DNA from 4 places in the Streptomyces tuirus genome. Region 4 is predicted to be linked to each of the others. Evidence: riboswitches for the same ligand, from Rfam matches in the RefSeq annotation. Region 4 holds a riboswitch; each other region holds the start of a gene.

Region 1 (3,649 bases), 970 kb from region 4:
GCTCGGGCTCTACACGGGCGCGCTGTCGTCCGTCTCCGGCCTGATCGTCCTGGCCGGCAGCGCGGCCACCGGCTCGCTGCTCGACCTGGGGCTGCCGGCGGCCGTGCCGTGGCTGGTCCTCGCGGCCGTACCGGCCCTGGCGGTGGGCCTGTTGCCGCGCCATGCGAAGGAGGCGGGCGCGGCGGTCTGAGACGGCACCGGCGCCCCGGGACGCCCGGCGCGCCGGAGCGTCAACCCGGCGGGTGACCTCTTCGCGCGGGATGTGCGAGACAGCGCCCGGTGAGGACACTGCCGCGGCGATCGGTGGTCACGCCGCGCCAGTATCCTGGGTCGGCTGCGGCACCCCCCACCAATCCCCGTGCACAAGCGGGGAGTTCGGCCTGCGGCGACGACCTACCCACACGCATGAGACGAGGACGAGTGCTGCTAGCGGGCCGCTACCGGCTGGATGTTGAGATCGGGCGCGGTGGAATGGGAGAGGTCTGGCGCGCGTACGACGAGACGCTCGCCAGAGCGGTGGCCCTCAAGCTGCTGCTCCCCCAGGACACCGATGCCACGGCGACCTCCCGGTTCCGTCTGGAGGCTCAGACCGCCGGGCGTCTCAACCACCCCAACGTGGTCGGCGTCCTGGACTTCGGCGAGTACGACAACCGGCTGTACCTGGTGATGGAGCTGGTCGAGGGCGACAGCCTCGCCGGGGTGCTGACGGGCTCGGGCGCGCTCCCCGCCGAGCAGGTGGCCGATCTGGCCGCACAGGCGTCCGCCGGGCTGGCCGCCGCGCACGGGCAGGGCATCGTGCACCGGGACGTCAAACCCGCCAACCTGCTGCTGGACGCCAACGGCACCCTGAAGATCGGCGACTTCGGCATCGCGCGGTTCCTCGACGACCCGGGCGCCGCTCTCACGGCCACCGGCCAGATCGTCGGCACCGGCCTGTACCTCGCGCCCGAGCGTGCCCTGGGCAAGCAGGCGGGGCCCGCCTCCGACATGTACTCCCTGGGCTGTGTGCTCTATCAGCTCCTCAGCGGGCGCCCGCCGTTCGAGGCCGACACCGCCGTAGCCCTTCTCCACCAGCACCTCGACGCCGCCCCCGTGCCACCCCGCGAGCTGGGTGTCGCCGGGCTGCCGCCCGCGTTCGAGAACTACCTCCTCGGACTGCTCGCCAAGCAGCCCGAGGACCGGCCCACCGCCCAGCAGGCCGCCGAGTGGTTCGCCGGCGGCGCCTGGCGGGGCCTGCCCGAGCCGCTGCCGGAAGCCTCGCCGCCACTGCGGCCCAGGACCACGTCCGCGGCGATGCCCGCCGGGCCGGGCCCGTACGCCACGGCCGGGACCGGCAACCCGACCACGTACGCGCTGCCCGCGACTGCCGGGCACCGCAGCGCGGCCCGGGCGGCCCAGGCGGGACGTTCGGGACGCTCCCGCGGGCGCGGCGGCCCGGGCAACCGGTCGCGACTGGCCGCGACGGCCGCAGCCGCGGCGCTCTTCCTCGCCGCGATGCTCATCGGCATGCGCTGGTTCTCGCCCGACACGACCGCGGAAAGCACGGAACCCGACGCGTCCCCGACCGCGAGCAGCCCCGCCGCCACGCCGTCCACCGACTCCGCGTCGTCTTCCTCGTCCGATTCCGAGGCCGGTCCCGGGGCCGCTCCGGCGGCCGGGCCGGGGGTGGCCGACGCGCCGGCCGCCGGCACCGTGTCCGATGTCACTCCGTCCGCGCCGGCCGCTTCTCCGACGCCCGTGGCGCCGGAGCCCGGCGCCGCGACTCCGACGCAGGACGCGGGCCCCGGCGGGCCGGAGCAGCCGCAGCCGGAGAACCCGGGCCAGGCCGGGAATGACAGGGAAGGCGGCGACGGCGAGGACGACGGGGACGACGACTGACGCGGCCCGGGCAGCGCACGGAGGACCCCTGGCCGGTGCGCGTGGATCAGCCGGGGGATGCGCCGGTGTGCGAGCGGGCGCCCCCTCGCGCGCCCCTTGGGTGGCTTGTCATCGCCCTTACCCCGGCCTTATTGTCACCAGGCCTTGGTGAACGGGAAATCCGGTGTGATGCCGGTGCGGCCCTCGCCACTGTGAATCGGGAAGTCCGGCTCCGGCCCTCACGGGCAGCCACTGGGTCCTTGCGACCCGGGAAGGCGGAGTCCGGGCGGTGGTACCCGTCAGCCAGGAGACCGGCCAAGGCGCGTCAACCATCCACGAGGTGCTGGAGAGGGTCTGCTGAGCCATGCACATTGCCGAGGGTTTCCTTCCTCCGGCGCACGCGGTCGCCTGGGGCGTCGCGTCGGCGCCGTTCGTCGTCCACGGGGTCCGGTCACTCACCCGTGAAGTCCGCGAGCACCCCGAGAGCACCCTGCTCCTCGGTGCGTCCGGCGCCTTCACCTTCGTCCTGTCCGCCCTGAAACTGCCGTCCGTCACCGGCAGTTGCTCACACCCCACCGGCACGGGCCTCGGAGCCATCCTGTTCCGGCCGCCCATCATGGCGGTGCTGGGCACCATCACCCTGCTGTTCCAGGCGCTGTTGCTCGCGCACGGCGGCCTGACCACGCTCGGCGCCAACGTCTTCTCCATGGCGATCGTCGGCCCCTGGGCCGGATACGCCGTCTACAAGCTGCTGCGGCGCTCCAACGCGCCGCTGATGGTGGCGGTGTTCTCCGGCGCGTTCGTCGCCGACCTGTCCACCTACTGCGTCACCAGCGTGCAGCTGGCGCTCGCGTTCCCCGACCCGGGCAGCGGATTCCTGGGCGCGCTCGGCAAGTTCGGTTCCATCTTCGCCGTCACCCAGGTCCCGCTCGCGGTGAGCGAGGGTCTGCTGACCGTGCTCGTGATGCGGCTGCTCGTGCAGTCCAGCAAGGGCGAACTGACCCGGCTGGGTGTGCTCCTCGCCAAGAAGCAGACCCGCACCGAGACCGAGGCGGTGGCCCGATGAGCAGGAACACGAAGATCAACCTGGTCCTGCTGTTCGTCGTCGCGGCGCTCGCGGTGCTGCCCTTGGCGCTGGGTCTCGGCGACCACAAGAAGGAGCCGTTCGCGGGTGCCGACGGCGAGGCCGAGACGGCGATCACCGAGCTGAAGCCGGACTACGAGCCGTGGTTCTCGCCGCTGTACGAACCGCCGTCCGGTGAGATCGAGTCGGCGCTGTTCTCCTTCCAGGCGGCTCTCGGCGCCGGTGTCCTCGCCTACTACTTCGGCCTGCGCCGGGGCCGCAGGCAGGGCGAGCAGCGGGCGCTGGAGCGGGAGGCCGACAGCGCGCTCGCCGGGGCCACCGGGAAGTCCACCGCGGAACAGGACTGAGCCCGGGTGCTGCCGATCGACGCGGCGGCGCACAGCAGTCGCTGGCGCCGCCGCCATCCCGTGGACAAGGCCGTGCTCGGGCTCGGCCTCACCGTGCTCGCGATCTCGCTGCCGCCCTGGCCGGGCGCCGCCCTGGTCCTCCTGACCGCCCTGGTGGTGCTGCTGGGGCCGGCCGGGGTGCCCGGGCGGCGGCTGTGGCGGGCCTACCGGGTGCCGCTGGGCTTCTGCGTGACCGGCGCGGTCACGCTGCTCGTCCAGGTGGGCGGGCCGGGTGGTGTCGTCTCGCTCGCGCACGACGGGCCGCTGCGGGCCGGGGAGTTGCTGCTGCGCACCTCGGCGGCCTCCCTGGGCGTGCTGCTGT
Region 2 (3,649 bases), 1.4 Mb from region 4:
CTTGGCGACCTGTTCCGGCGTGGCGTCCTTGTGGCCCGCCAGGTAGACGGCCGCGGCGCCCACGACGTGCGGGGTGGCCATGGAGGTGCCCGATATGGTCTTGGTGCCTTCGTCGCTGTCGTTCCACGCGGAGGTGATGTCGGAGCCGGGGGCGTACACGTCCACGACCGCGCCGAAGTTGGAGAAGTCCGACTGCTTGTCGTCCTTGGTCGAGGACGCGACGGTGACGGCTTCCTTCACGCGGGCCGGGGAGCCCTGCCCGGCGTCGGAGGATTCGTTGCCCGCTGCCACGGCGAAGGTGACGCCGGCCGCGATGGCCTTGCGCACGGCTTCGTCCAGGGCCTCGTCGGCGCCGCCGCCCAGGCTCATGTTCGCCACGGACGGGCCCTGATGGTTCTTGGTGACCCAGTCGATGCCGGCGACGACCTGCTCGGTGGTTCCGGAGCCGTTGTCGTCGAGCACCCGGACGGCGACGATCTTCGCCTTCTTGGCAACGCCGTGGGCTGTGCCCGCGATCGTGCCGGCGACATGGGTGCCGTGGCCGTTGCCGTCCGTGGCGTCGTTGTCGTTGTCCACGGCGTCGAAGCCGGAGGCGGCCCGTCCCCCGAAGTCCTTGTGCGTGGTCCGTACGCCGGTGTCGATGACGTACGCGGTCACGCCCTCGCCCGCGCCGTCGGGGTAGGTGTACTTGCTGTCGCCGGCGGTGTCCGCCTGGTCCAGGCGGTCGAGGCCCCAGGAGGGCGGGTTGTCCTGGGTGGCGTTGATGCTGAACTTCTTGACCTGCACCACCTTGGCGACCGCCGGGTCGGCGGCGAGCCGCTTGGCCTCGGCCGACGAGAGGCCACCGGCGGAGAAGCCGTCGAGGGCGGCGGTGTAGGCGCGCTTGAGCTTGCCGCCGTACTCCTTGGCGAGGGCGGTCTTGTTCACCTTGTCGTCCAGCGTGACGATGAAGCTGCCCGGTACGGCTCCCTTGGCGCCGAGTCCGTACACGGTGCCCTCGGCGGGAGCGGATTCGGGAAGGATCTGCGCGTGTGCCGTCCCGAAAGTCGTCAGGGTTGCGGCGACAGCCGTGGCGGTGAGGATCTGCATTCTGCGTGTGAATGCGCGAGCTGACATGTGAGGGTTCTCCTCGTCACTTTCGTGGGGGGTGTGGGGGGTTCGGACCGGAACTGCGTTCGGCCCGCCTAGAACCTGACTCATTGATGTGCTCAGATCAAGGGCTTCACGTCGACCCGCGCCGTCTCAGCAGGTCAGCAGCGCACGAATCGGCCATCCTCCCCAGCGCGTTCATTCCTCACATGCCTGACGCTCATACGGACGTTGTGTCGAGGATGTGTGACCATACGCCGGGCGGAGCGGTGGTTCCGGACAATCTGGGTAGACAACGCCGGTTCCGCAGCAAGCGATTTCGGGCCGGCGTTTCGTAGAACCCGAAAATTGCTGCGGACCGCGCCCCTCGGCAAAAACCAGACCGATTAGCTACCCCGGCCGCGTGACCCACCTCACCGTCCGGATGGCGAGGCGAGCAGTCCTGTTCTCCGGCGGGCCCGTAGGGTGACCGGTGCAGCTGGTTCGCCCCGTCCGCCAGGCGGGATGCGTCGCAAGAGGGAACCCGGTGGGAATCCGGGACTGCCCCGCAGCGGTGAGCGGGAACGACCGCCGTCATACGCACTGGGTCCGACGCATGGGGCCTGGGAAGCGACGGCCAGTAGGAGTCCTCCGTCCGGAGGATGTGCCCGCGAGTCCGAAGACCTGCCCGTTGCCCGTGTACGACCGGCTCGTGCACGGATATCCCGGTGACCTCGTGGGCGGGTCGGCGTACATACCGGGCGGACAGCCGCGCTCCGTCGCGCGAGGCCGACTCCGTCCGGTCCGTCACTCCTTCGCGCTCTCGTCCGGTCTCCGGGATCTCAGGGATTCATCTCGCGAAGGAGATCTCCGTGACCACCACCAAGGCCGCGGCCGCGACAGCGCGGGCCACCGTGTACGGCTACCCCCGCCAGGGCCCGGAGCGGGAGTTGAAGAAGGCCATCGAGGGCTACTGGAAGGGCCGCGTCACCGCGGACACCCTGGAGGCCGTCGCCGCTGGACTGCGCCGCACCAACTGGCGGGAGCTGGCCGCGGCCGGCATCGACGAAGTGCCCACCGGTGACTTCTCGTACTACGACCACGTCCTCGACACCACCGTCATGGTCGGCGCCGTCCCCGGCCGCCACCGTGCCGCCGTCGAGGCGGACGCCCTGGACGGGTACTTCGCCATGGCCCGCGGCACCCAGGACGCGGCGCCGCTGGAGATGACCAAGTGGTTCGACACCAACTACCACTACCTTGTACCGGAGTTGGGTCCGGACACCGTCTTCACCGCGAACTCCGCCAAGCCCGTCACCGAGCTGCGGGAGGCCCTCGCCCTCGGGCTCACCGCCCGTCCCGTGCTGGTCGGCCCCGTCACCTACCTCCTGCTCGCCAAGCCCGCCCCGGGCGTGCCCGCGGACTTCGAGCCGCTCACCCTCCTCGACCGGCTGCTCCCGGTGTACGCCGAAGTCCTCGCCGACCTGCGCGCGGCAGGCGCCGCGTGGGTGCAACTCGACGAGCCCGCGCTCGTCCAGGACCGCACTCCCGCCGAACTGAACGCCGCAGCGCGCGTCTACCGCGGCCTCGGCGCCCTGGCCGACCGGCCGAAGCTGCTGGTCGCGTCGTACTTCGACCGGCTCGGCGACGCACTTCCGATGCTGGCCAAGGCTCCCGTCGACGGGCTCGCGCTGGACTTCACCGAGTCCGCCTCCGCCAACCTCGACGCCCTGGCGGCCGTCGGCGGGCTGCCCGGCAAGCGGCTGATCGCCGGGGTCGTCAACGGCCGCAACATCTGGGTCGACGACCTGGAGAAGTCACTGTCCACCCTCGGCACCCTGCTCGGGCTGGCCGACCGGGTCGACGTGGCCGCCTCCTGCTCCCTGCTCCATGTGCCGCTGGATTCCGCCCGGGAGCGGGACATCGATCCGCAGATCCTGCGCTGGCTCTCCTTCGCGAAGCAGAAGACGGGCGAGATCGTCACCCTCGCCAAGGGCCTGGCCCAGGGCACCGACACGATCACCGGCCAACTCGCCGCCAACCGCGCCGACCTGGCTTCCCGCGCGGGTTCGCCGATCACCCACGACCCCGAAGTCCGGGCTCGCACCGCCGCCGTCACCGCCGCGGACGCCCGCCGCTCACAGTCCTACGCCGAACGGGCCGCCGCCCAGCGGGCCCACCTGCGTCTCCCCCTGCTGCCGACCACGACCATCGGCTCCTTCCCGCAGACCGGCGAGCTCCGCACCGCGCGGGCCGATCTGCGCGCGGGCCGCATCGACGCGGCCGGCTACGAGGAGCGCATCAAGGCCGAGATCAGCGAGGTCATCTCCTTCCAGGAGAGGACCGGCCTGGATGTCCTCGTGCACGGCGAGGCCGAACGCAACGACATGGTCCAGTACTTCGCCGAGCAACTGACCGGCTACCTGGCCACCCAGCACGGCTGGGTCCAGTCCTACGGCACCCGCTACGTCCGCCCGCCGATCCTCGCCGGCGACATCTCCCGCCCGCAGCCGATGACGGTGCGCTGGACGTCGTACGCCCAGTCGCTCACGCGGAAGCCGGTCAAGGGCATGCTCACCGG
Region 3 (3,649 bases), 3.6 Mb from region 4:
CTCCAGAGTGTCCTGGCGCTCCTGGGGCGTGAGCGCGACGTCCACGCGCAGTCGGCCCTCCTGCAGGGCACGGCCCCAGGTGTCCAGCAGCCACAGCCGGAGCATGCTGCGATCCCGGCTGCGGGTGTTCAGGCGCTTGGGGTCGTCGGTCGGGCGGTCGCGCTCCAGGGCGCCGTGCCGGTGGAGTTCGCGGGCGATCTGCAGGTAGACGGGCGACTCGGTCACCTCCGCCGTCTCCACAATCCAGTCCACCCGGCGCTCGTCCGTCTCCGGTGCGGAGGCCTTGACGAAGTCCAGCGCCTCCTCCTCGCTCAGCGGTTCCAGCTCCACGATCGCGGCGGACGTGGTGTCCAGCGGACTGTGCGGCCGGGAGGCGATGACCACCGGTAGCCGCTCCTCGTAGGCACGTTCGATGGCACGGCGGATGATGTTGTCCCGGTTCTGCTGGAGACGGCCGTCCAGAAGAGCCTCTTCGAGGCCGTCGGCGATGACGACCAGCTTGTCGTCGGCGAGCAGTTGCTGCCAGACACGCTCGGTCTTGGTGCGGGCGAGGATGCCCTGGGGCGCTTCCTCGGCGAACCGCTGCTGGGCCATCCGCTCGAAGTTCAGATCGGCCTCGCCGTCGGCGTCCCGCAGCCGGATCGGCACGGGAACGGCACGCTCATGGGCCAGCAGTTCCGTGAGCCGCACGAGGACGGCGGTCTTCCCCGTGCCGACACCGCCGACGAGCAGATAGGGCCGACGGGTGGTGCGTTCCCTCAGCCGTTGCGCGATGACCTGGGCGAGTTCCTCGCGGCCCACGATCTGCGTGTCGTCGTGGCCGGAGGTGAGCACGAGTCCATGAGGGTCCTTGCGCGCCTTGACGAGGTAGCGCCGTTTGTTCCAGCTGTACCACCAGAACAGGAAGAGCGCGGCGGCGACCGATGCGGTGAGGACCGGGCCGACGAACCTGACCAGCGCCTCTACCCCCGGCTCCTGCTGCCACTTCTCGACCGTGGTCTCCCTGCCGGTGACCAGCAGCATGTGGACGCCGGCCCCGATCCAGCCGAAGACCACGAGGGCTCCGACCGCCCACGCCATCCGGACCACGTTGGTGTAGGAGAACCACCTGCGCCACTTCTTGGGGCGGGTGGTGCCCCGGCGGGCCTCGAGACGAATGGTCAGACCGTGCCAGTGGCCGACGAATCCGCGGCTGGTCCGCTTCGCTGCCCGGCGCAGATCCAGTGTCACCATCGGCGCGTTGCGCGGCCGCTCCTTGCCCGCAGTGCGACGGACGACCCTCGTCATGGCGCTTGCTCCCTCCGAGAGGACTTCCGCTGCGGAGGATCTGACGGGCGCCGGCACCTACTTCCATGGAAGCACTCCAGGCACGCCCCGCAACCCGGTGGGACACGCCCCGAGGGATCACTCTCCTCATCCATCAGCTGACGCTCCGACACCACCGCGACACAACATCTGGGGGTGCCAACCCGGCCCGGCACAAGATGTATGCTCATGCTCGCTGTCGCCGCAGGGGAATCCGGTGCGAATCCGGAACTGTCCCGCAACGGTGTACCCATGCCCATATCGGCGCATGGGCGTCAGTCCGAGGACCTGCCGACAGCGCACCCGGCCACCCGGCCGGTGTGCCCTGACGTCCGGGCCTCGTGGAATGGGCCGGTGGACGCGACGCCGCGTGCGCTCGTGTGCTGCCCCCTGCCCTCGACGAGGCCCCGTGCCGAGCGAGGGAGAGCCCCACGTGACCATCGCGCCAGCCGAACCGGTCTCAGCCGCCGAGGAGGAGCAGGACGCTCCCGGTACCGCGCTGCTGCGGACCCTGACCGAGCTGACCGCCGACCTCCCCGACGCCGACCCCGGCCGGGTCGCCGCCGCCGCGCTGCGCGGCCGGTCCGCCGCCGCGGACGAGGCGGAGTTGCGGGAACTGGCGACAGAGGCCGCGGCCGGTCTGATCTCCGAGGATCCCGCCTACTCCCGGCTGGCCGCCCGGCTGCTGACCATCGGCATCCGCGAGGAGGCCGCCTCGCAGGGCGTCACGTCTTTCACCGAGTCCGTGGCGGTCGGCCACCGAGAGGGCCTCATCGCCGACCGCACCGCCGAGTTCGTCCGGGTGCACGCGGCCCGGCTCGACGCCCTGATCGACACCGGCGCCGACGACCGCTTCGGCTACTTCGGCCTGCGCACCCTGCACAGCCGCTACCTGCTCCGGCACCCGATCACCCGCAAGGTCGTCGAGACGCCCCAGCACTTCATGCTGCGGGTGGCGAGCGGCCTCGCGGAGGACGACACCACCCGTGCGCTGGAGGAGGTCGCGGCCCTGTACGGGCTCATGAGCCGCCTCGACTACCTCCCCTCCTCCCCCACCCTCTTCAACTCGGGGACCCGGCACCCGCAGATGTCGTCCTGCTACCTCCTCGACTCCCCCAAGGACGAGCTGGACTCCATCTACGACCGCTACCACCAGGTGGCCCGGCTGTCGAAGCACGCCGGGGGCATCGGAGTCGCCTACTCCCGCATCCGCGCCCGCGGTTCGCTGATCCGCGGCACCAACGGGCACTCCAACGGCATCGTCCCGTTCCTGAAGACCCTCGACGCCTCGGTCGCCGCCGTGAACCAGGGCGGCCGGCGCAAGGGCGCGGCCGCGGTCTACCTGGAGACCTGGCACTCCGACATCGAGGAGTTCCTGGAGCTGCGCGACAACACCGGCGAGGACGCCCGCCGCACGCACAACCTGAACCTGGCGCACTGGGTGCCGGACGAGTTCATGCGGCGCGTGAACGCCGACGGGCAGTGGTCGCTGTTCTCCCCCTCGGACGTGCCCGAGCTGGTCGACCTGTGGGGCGAGGAGTTCGACGCGGCGTACCGGGCGGCCGAGGCGAAGGGCCTGGCGAGGAAGACCCTGCCCGCCCGTGAGCTGTACGGCCGCATGATGCGCACCCTCGCGCAGACCGGCAACGGCTGGATGACCTTCAAGGACGCCGCCAACCGCACCGCCAACCAGACGGCCGAGCCGGGCCACGTCGTCCACTCCTCCAACCTCTGCACGGAGATCCTGGAGGTCACCAGCGACGGGGAGACGGCGGTCTGCAACCTGGGCTCGGTCAACCTGGGTTCCTTTGTCGACACATCGACCGGCGGCCTGGACTGGGAGCGACTGGACGAGACCGTCCGTACGGCCGTGACCTTCCTCGACCGGGTCGTCGACATCAACTTCTACCCGACCGAGCAGGCGGGCCGCTCCAACGCCCGCTGGCGTCCGGTCGGCCTCGGCGCGATGGGCCTTCAGGACGTCTTCTTCAAGCTGCGCCTGCCCTTCGACTCGCCTCAGGCCAAGGCCCTCTCCACCCGCATCGCCGAGCGGATCATGCTCGCCGCGTACGAGGCCTCCGCCGACCTCGCCGAGCGGAGCGGCCCGCTGCCGGCCTGGAAGAAGACCCGTACGGCCCGGGGCGTACTGCACCCCGACCACTACGACGTGGAGCTGACCTGGCCGGAGCGCTGGGCGGCGCTGCGCGAGCGCATCGCCACGACCGGCATGCGCAACTCGCTGCTCCTCGCCATCGCCCCCACGGCCACCATCGCCTCGATCGCGGGCGTGTACGAGTGCATCGAGCCGCAGGTGTCCAACCTGTTCAAGCGCGAGACGCTGTCG
Region 4 (3,649 bases):
TCCCGGTGGAATGAAGGGCAGTCCTTGCGGCGCGCCGGACTCGATGAGCCGCCACAGCGCGTCGGTGTCCGCGTGCTGTTCGATCAGGTCGCCGAGCCGGTTGAGCTGCTCCTCGCGCAGCGCGGCGAACGAGGTGTCCGGCGCGGGCACGAAGCGGCGGCCCGCGGCGGCCGCCACCTCGCGCAGAAAGGCCCGCCGGAAGCCGTCCGACTCCAGCGAGCCGTGCCAGTGCGTCCCCCACGTCTGGCCGACCCGGCAGCCGTCCAGGAAGGGAGCCCCTCCCGTGACGTCGGCGACGCCGTGGTGGATCTCGTAACCCTCGACGTGCTCCCCGAGGGCCTCCCCGGACGGCCGGGTGAGGGTCTTCTCGCGGGCGAACCGCACCCGCACGGGCAGGATCCCGAGCCCGTCGACATGGCCCCGGCGGCTCTCGACATCGTCCTCGATGTGCTCGCCGAGGATCTGGAAGCCGCCGCAGATGCCGAGCACGGGCCGCTGCTCGGCGGCCCTGCGGACCAGGGCCTCGGCGAGCCCCCGCTCCCGCAGCCACTCCAGCGCCCGGACCGTCCCCCGGGTGCCGGGCACGATGACGAGGTCGGCGTCGGACAGCTCCTCCGGCCGATCCACGAACCGCACCACGACGCCCGGTTCGGCGGCCAGCGCGTCCACATCCGTGAAGTTGGACATCAGCGGCACGGCGCAGACCGCGACGCGCAGCACGTCCTCGCCGACGGGCGGGGCGACGACGGACTCCCGGACGGCCCCCCGCAGGGAGACCCTGAGGCCGTCCTCCTCGTCGATCCCGAGCCCGTGCCGGAACGGCAACACCCCGTACGTCTTCCGCCCCGTGAGCCCGAGCAGCATGTCCAGCCCCGGCTCCAGCAGGGAGACGTCCCCGCGGAACTTGTTGACGAGGAACCCGGCGACGCAACGCTGGTCCTCGGGCGACAGCAGCGCCACCGTCCCGAAGAACGAGGCGAACACCCCGCCCCGGTCGATGTCGCCGACGACGAGCACGGGCAGCCCGGCGTTCCGGGCGATCCCCATGTTCACGATGTCCGTCCGCCGCAGATTGATCTCGGCGGGAGAACCGGCCCCCTCACAGATCACCGCGTCATACGTGCCCCGCAACTGCTCCAGGCAGTCCAGCACCGTCCCGAGCAACTGCTGCTGCCGTCCGCCGTGATAGCCGCGCGCGCTCAGCTCCCCGACCGGCTTGCCCAGCAGCACGACCTGACTGCTCTGCTCTCCACCGGGCTTGAGCAGCACCGGGTTCATCAGCGCGGTCGGCACGATGCGGCAGGCCTGTGCCTGCATGGCCTGCGCCCGCCCGATCTCGGCCCCCTCCGTCGTCACGAAGGAGTTCAGGGACATGTTCTGCGCCTTGAAGGGCGCGACCTTGACGCCTTGGCGCACCAGCCACCGGCAGATCCCGGCGGTCACGACGCTCTTGCCGGCGTCGGAGGTCGTCCCGGCGACGAGAAGCCCACCGCTCATGTCATTTCCCCCTGTTCGATGACCGCGCGCTCATCAGCAGCCGCGCACCGGCGCACACCCCGAGCGCGAGCCAGGTGACGCGCTTCGACAGCCGCACGGCCCGCTCGACGTCATGGCGGCCGACGGCCCGCCCCCGCGTGTTCAGCACGGGCCGGTGCTCCACCCGCCCGCCGTACGACAGCGTCCCGCCCAGCCGCACCCCGAGCGCCCCCGCGAACGAGGCCTCCACGGGCCCGGCGTTGGGGCTCGGATGCCGCACCGCGTCGGCCCGCCACGCCCGCACGGCCCCCCGCGGATCCGGCCCCGCCAGCACGGCGAGTACGGCGGTCAGCCGCGCTCCCGGCCACCCCGCGAGGTCGTCCAGCCGCGCGGAGGCCCACCCGTACCGGCGGTACCGGGCCGACTTGTGCCCGACCATGGCGTCCAGGGTGTTGACGGCCCGGAACCCGAGCAGCCCCGGCACCCCGCCGACGGCCCCCCACACCAGCGCCCCCACCACGGCGTCGGAGGTGTTCTCGGCGACCGACTCGACCACGGCCCGGGCCATGCCGTCGGCGTCGAGGGCCTGCGGGTCACGCCCGCACAGATGCGGCAGCCGGGCCCGGGCCGCCTCGACGTCCCCGGCCTCCAGGGCACGCCCTATGGTCCGCGCCTCCCGGGCGAGTGAAGTCCCCCCGACGACGGCCCAGGTGGCGACGCCGGTCAGCGCGACGGAGGCGACGGCGGACGGCCGCACGGCACGCGCGGCGGCGGACCCGAGGGCGACGGCCCCTCCGGCACAGACGGCGGTGTGCAGCGCGCCCCACCCGCGGTGGTCCCGCCACAGCACCCGTTCCACGGCACTCGCGGCCCGCCCGAACGCGGCGACCGGATGCCCCCGGCGAGGATCACCGAGCAGCAGGTCACCGATCAGGCCGGCGGCGGCGCCGTACGCGAAGACGCGACCGGCACCCATGGGCTCAGCCGGCCAGGAGGGCGGGCAGGGGTGGGGTGTTGAACCTCGATCGGCAGCCGCGCATGGCGATATGTGTCCTCACTCAGGGTGTCCACGCCCTGGTTCGACGAGACCGGCGGTGAGAGTTCCTGGCTCCCGGGGATTGCTACCCCGGTGACAGTGGCGGGACCGCGCCGGACTTTCACCGGCTTCCTCTCCTGCCGCCGTATTGGCCCCGGCAGTCCACCACGGCCGGGAACCGCCGTCAACTTGCCGTTGACCTGCGAGGGGAGAGTGTGGAGAACCCCACATTGCCCCCTCCCGTACACACGACGACCGGGCGGCACGGAACCGGAGTTCCGTGCCGCCCGGTGGACACGACGTGACGTCAGGCCCTCAGGCCACGATCAGATAGATCCCGTACCCCACGGCCGCCGCACACGCCGCGAAGCACGCGTACGCGCCGGTGACCGCGAGTCCCGCGGACCCGCCCTCCGCCACCGCCCGCTCACGGCGCGACAGGCCGGTGATGCCGAGGGTGAACAGGCCGACGAGGGCCACGGTGACCACGAGGCTGACACCGAAGACGGAGCCGAGGGCCGCCCAGTCGATCTTCATATCCGAGACTCTTCCTTGTAACCGGTGGCGGGGTCAGACCGTGGTGGTCGTGGTCGGCGTGCGCTCGGCGGTGGCCTGCGACGGGAACGCGGGGACCGAGTCGTCCGACGCCGTGGCCGTGCCTCCCGCCGGGGGCGGTGTCACGGCGGCCATCGCCGTGGTGACCACGCCCGCGGGCTCGGTGTCGTCGGTGTCGTTGACGTTGGTGTGGTCGACGACCTCACGCCGCGAGAGCTTCCAGATCCACGCGCTGGAGGCGATGAGGAAGACCGCCACCGCGGCGGTGCCCCAGTTGCCGAAGCCGGTGACGTACTCGGCGAGCGCGCCCACCAGGGCCGCCGCCGGCAGCGTCAGGCCCCACGCGACGAACATCCGCGTCGCGGTGGACCAGCGGACCACACCGCCCTTGCGGCCGAGGCCCGCGCCCATCACCGAACCGGACACCGAGTGCGTCGTGGAGAGGGAGAAGCCGAGGTGCGAGGAGGCCAGGATGACGGTGGCCGCGGAGGTCTGGGCGGCGAAGCCCTGCTGCGGCTGGAGGTCGGTCAGGCCCTTGCCCATGGTGCGGATGATGCGCCAGCCGCCCAGGTACGTGCCGAG

What was found. Region 4 has a riboswitch for cobalamin ahead of IGS69_RS07060 (cobalamin biosynthesis protein). Riboswitches for the same ligand answer to the same signal wherever they lie in the genome.
Region 1: it holds a riboswitch for cobalamin, as region 4 does, so the genes downstream of both, IGS69_RS02555 (energy-coupling factor ABC transporter permease) here and IGS69_RS07060 (cobalamin biosynthesis protein) in region 4, are expected to answer to the same signal.
Region 2: it holds a riboswitch for cobalamin, as region 4 does, so the genes downstream of both, metE (5-methyltetrahydropteroyltriglutamate--homocysteine S-methyltransferase) here and IGS69_RS07060 (cobalamin biosynthesis protein) in region 4, are expected to answer to the same signal.
Region 3: it holds a riboswitch for cobalamin, as region 4 does, so the genes downstream of both, IGS69_RS23510 (ribonucleoside-diphosphate reductase subunit alpha) here and IGS69_RS07060 (cobalamin biosynthesis protein) in region 4, are expected to answer to the same signal.

Annotation. Positions count from the first base shown of each region.
Region 1 is NZ_AP023439.1:535,775-539,423, forward strand. It holds gene IGS69_RS02540 (MDR family MFS transporter) at 1-190, shown strand, start outside; gene IGS69_RS02550 (serine/threonine-protein kinase) at 406-1,878, shown strand; cobalamin riboswitch at 2,007-2,191, shown strand; gene IGS69_RS02555 (energy-coupling factor ABC transporter permease) at 2,222-2,923, shown strand; gene IGS69_RS02560 (energy-coupling factor ABC transporter substrate-binding protein) at 2,920-3,288, shown strand; gene cbiQ (cobalt ECF transporter T component CbiQ) at 3,295-3,649, shown strand, end outside.
Region 2 is NZ_AP023439.1:154,118-157,766, forward strand. It holds gene IGS69_RS00750 (S8 family peptidase) at 1-1,116, opposite strand, end outside; cobalamin riboswitch at 1,552-1,774, shown strand; gene metE (5-methyltetrahydropteroyltriglutamate--homocysteine S-methyltransferase) at 1,941-3,649, shown strand, end outside.
Region 3 is NZ_AP023439.1:5,085,208-5,088,856, reverse strand. It holds gene IGS69_RS23515 (NACHT domain-containing protein) at 1-1,287, opposite strand, end outside; cobalamin riboswitch at 1,489-1,615, shown strand; gene IGS69_RS23510 (ribonucleoside-diphosphate reductase subunit alpha) at 1,739-3,649, shown strand, end outside.
Region 4 is NZ_AP023439.1:1,507,720-1,511,368, reverse strand. It holds gene IGS69_RS07065 (cobyric acid synthase) at 1-1,497, opposite strand, end outside; gene IGS69_RS07060 (cobalamin biosynthesis protein) at 1,499-2,452, opposite strand; cobalamin riboswitch at 2,553-2,710, opposite strand; gene IGS69_RS07055 (hypothetical protein) at 2,828-3,049, opposite strand; gene IGS69_RS07050 (inorganic phosphate transporter) at 3,083-3,649, opposite strand, start outside.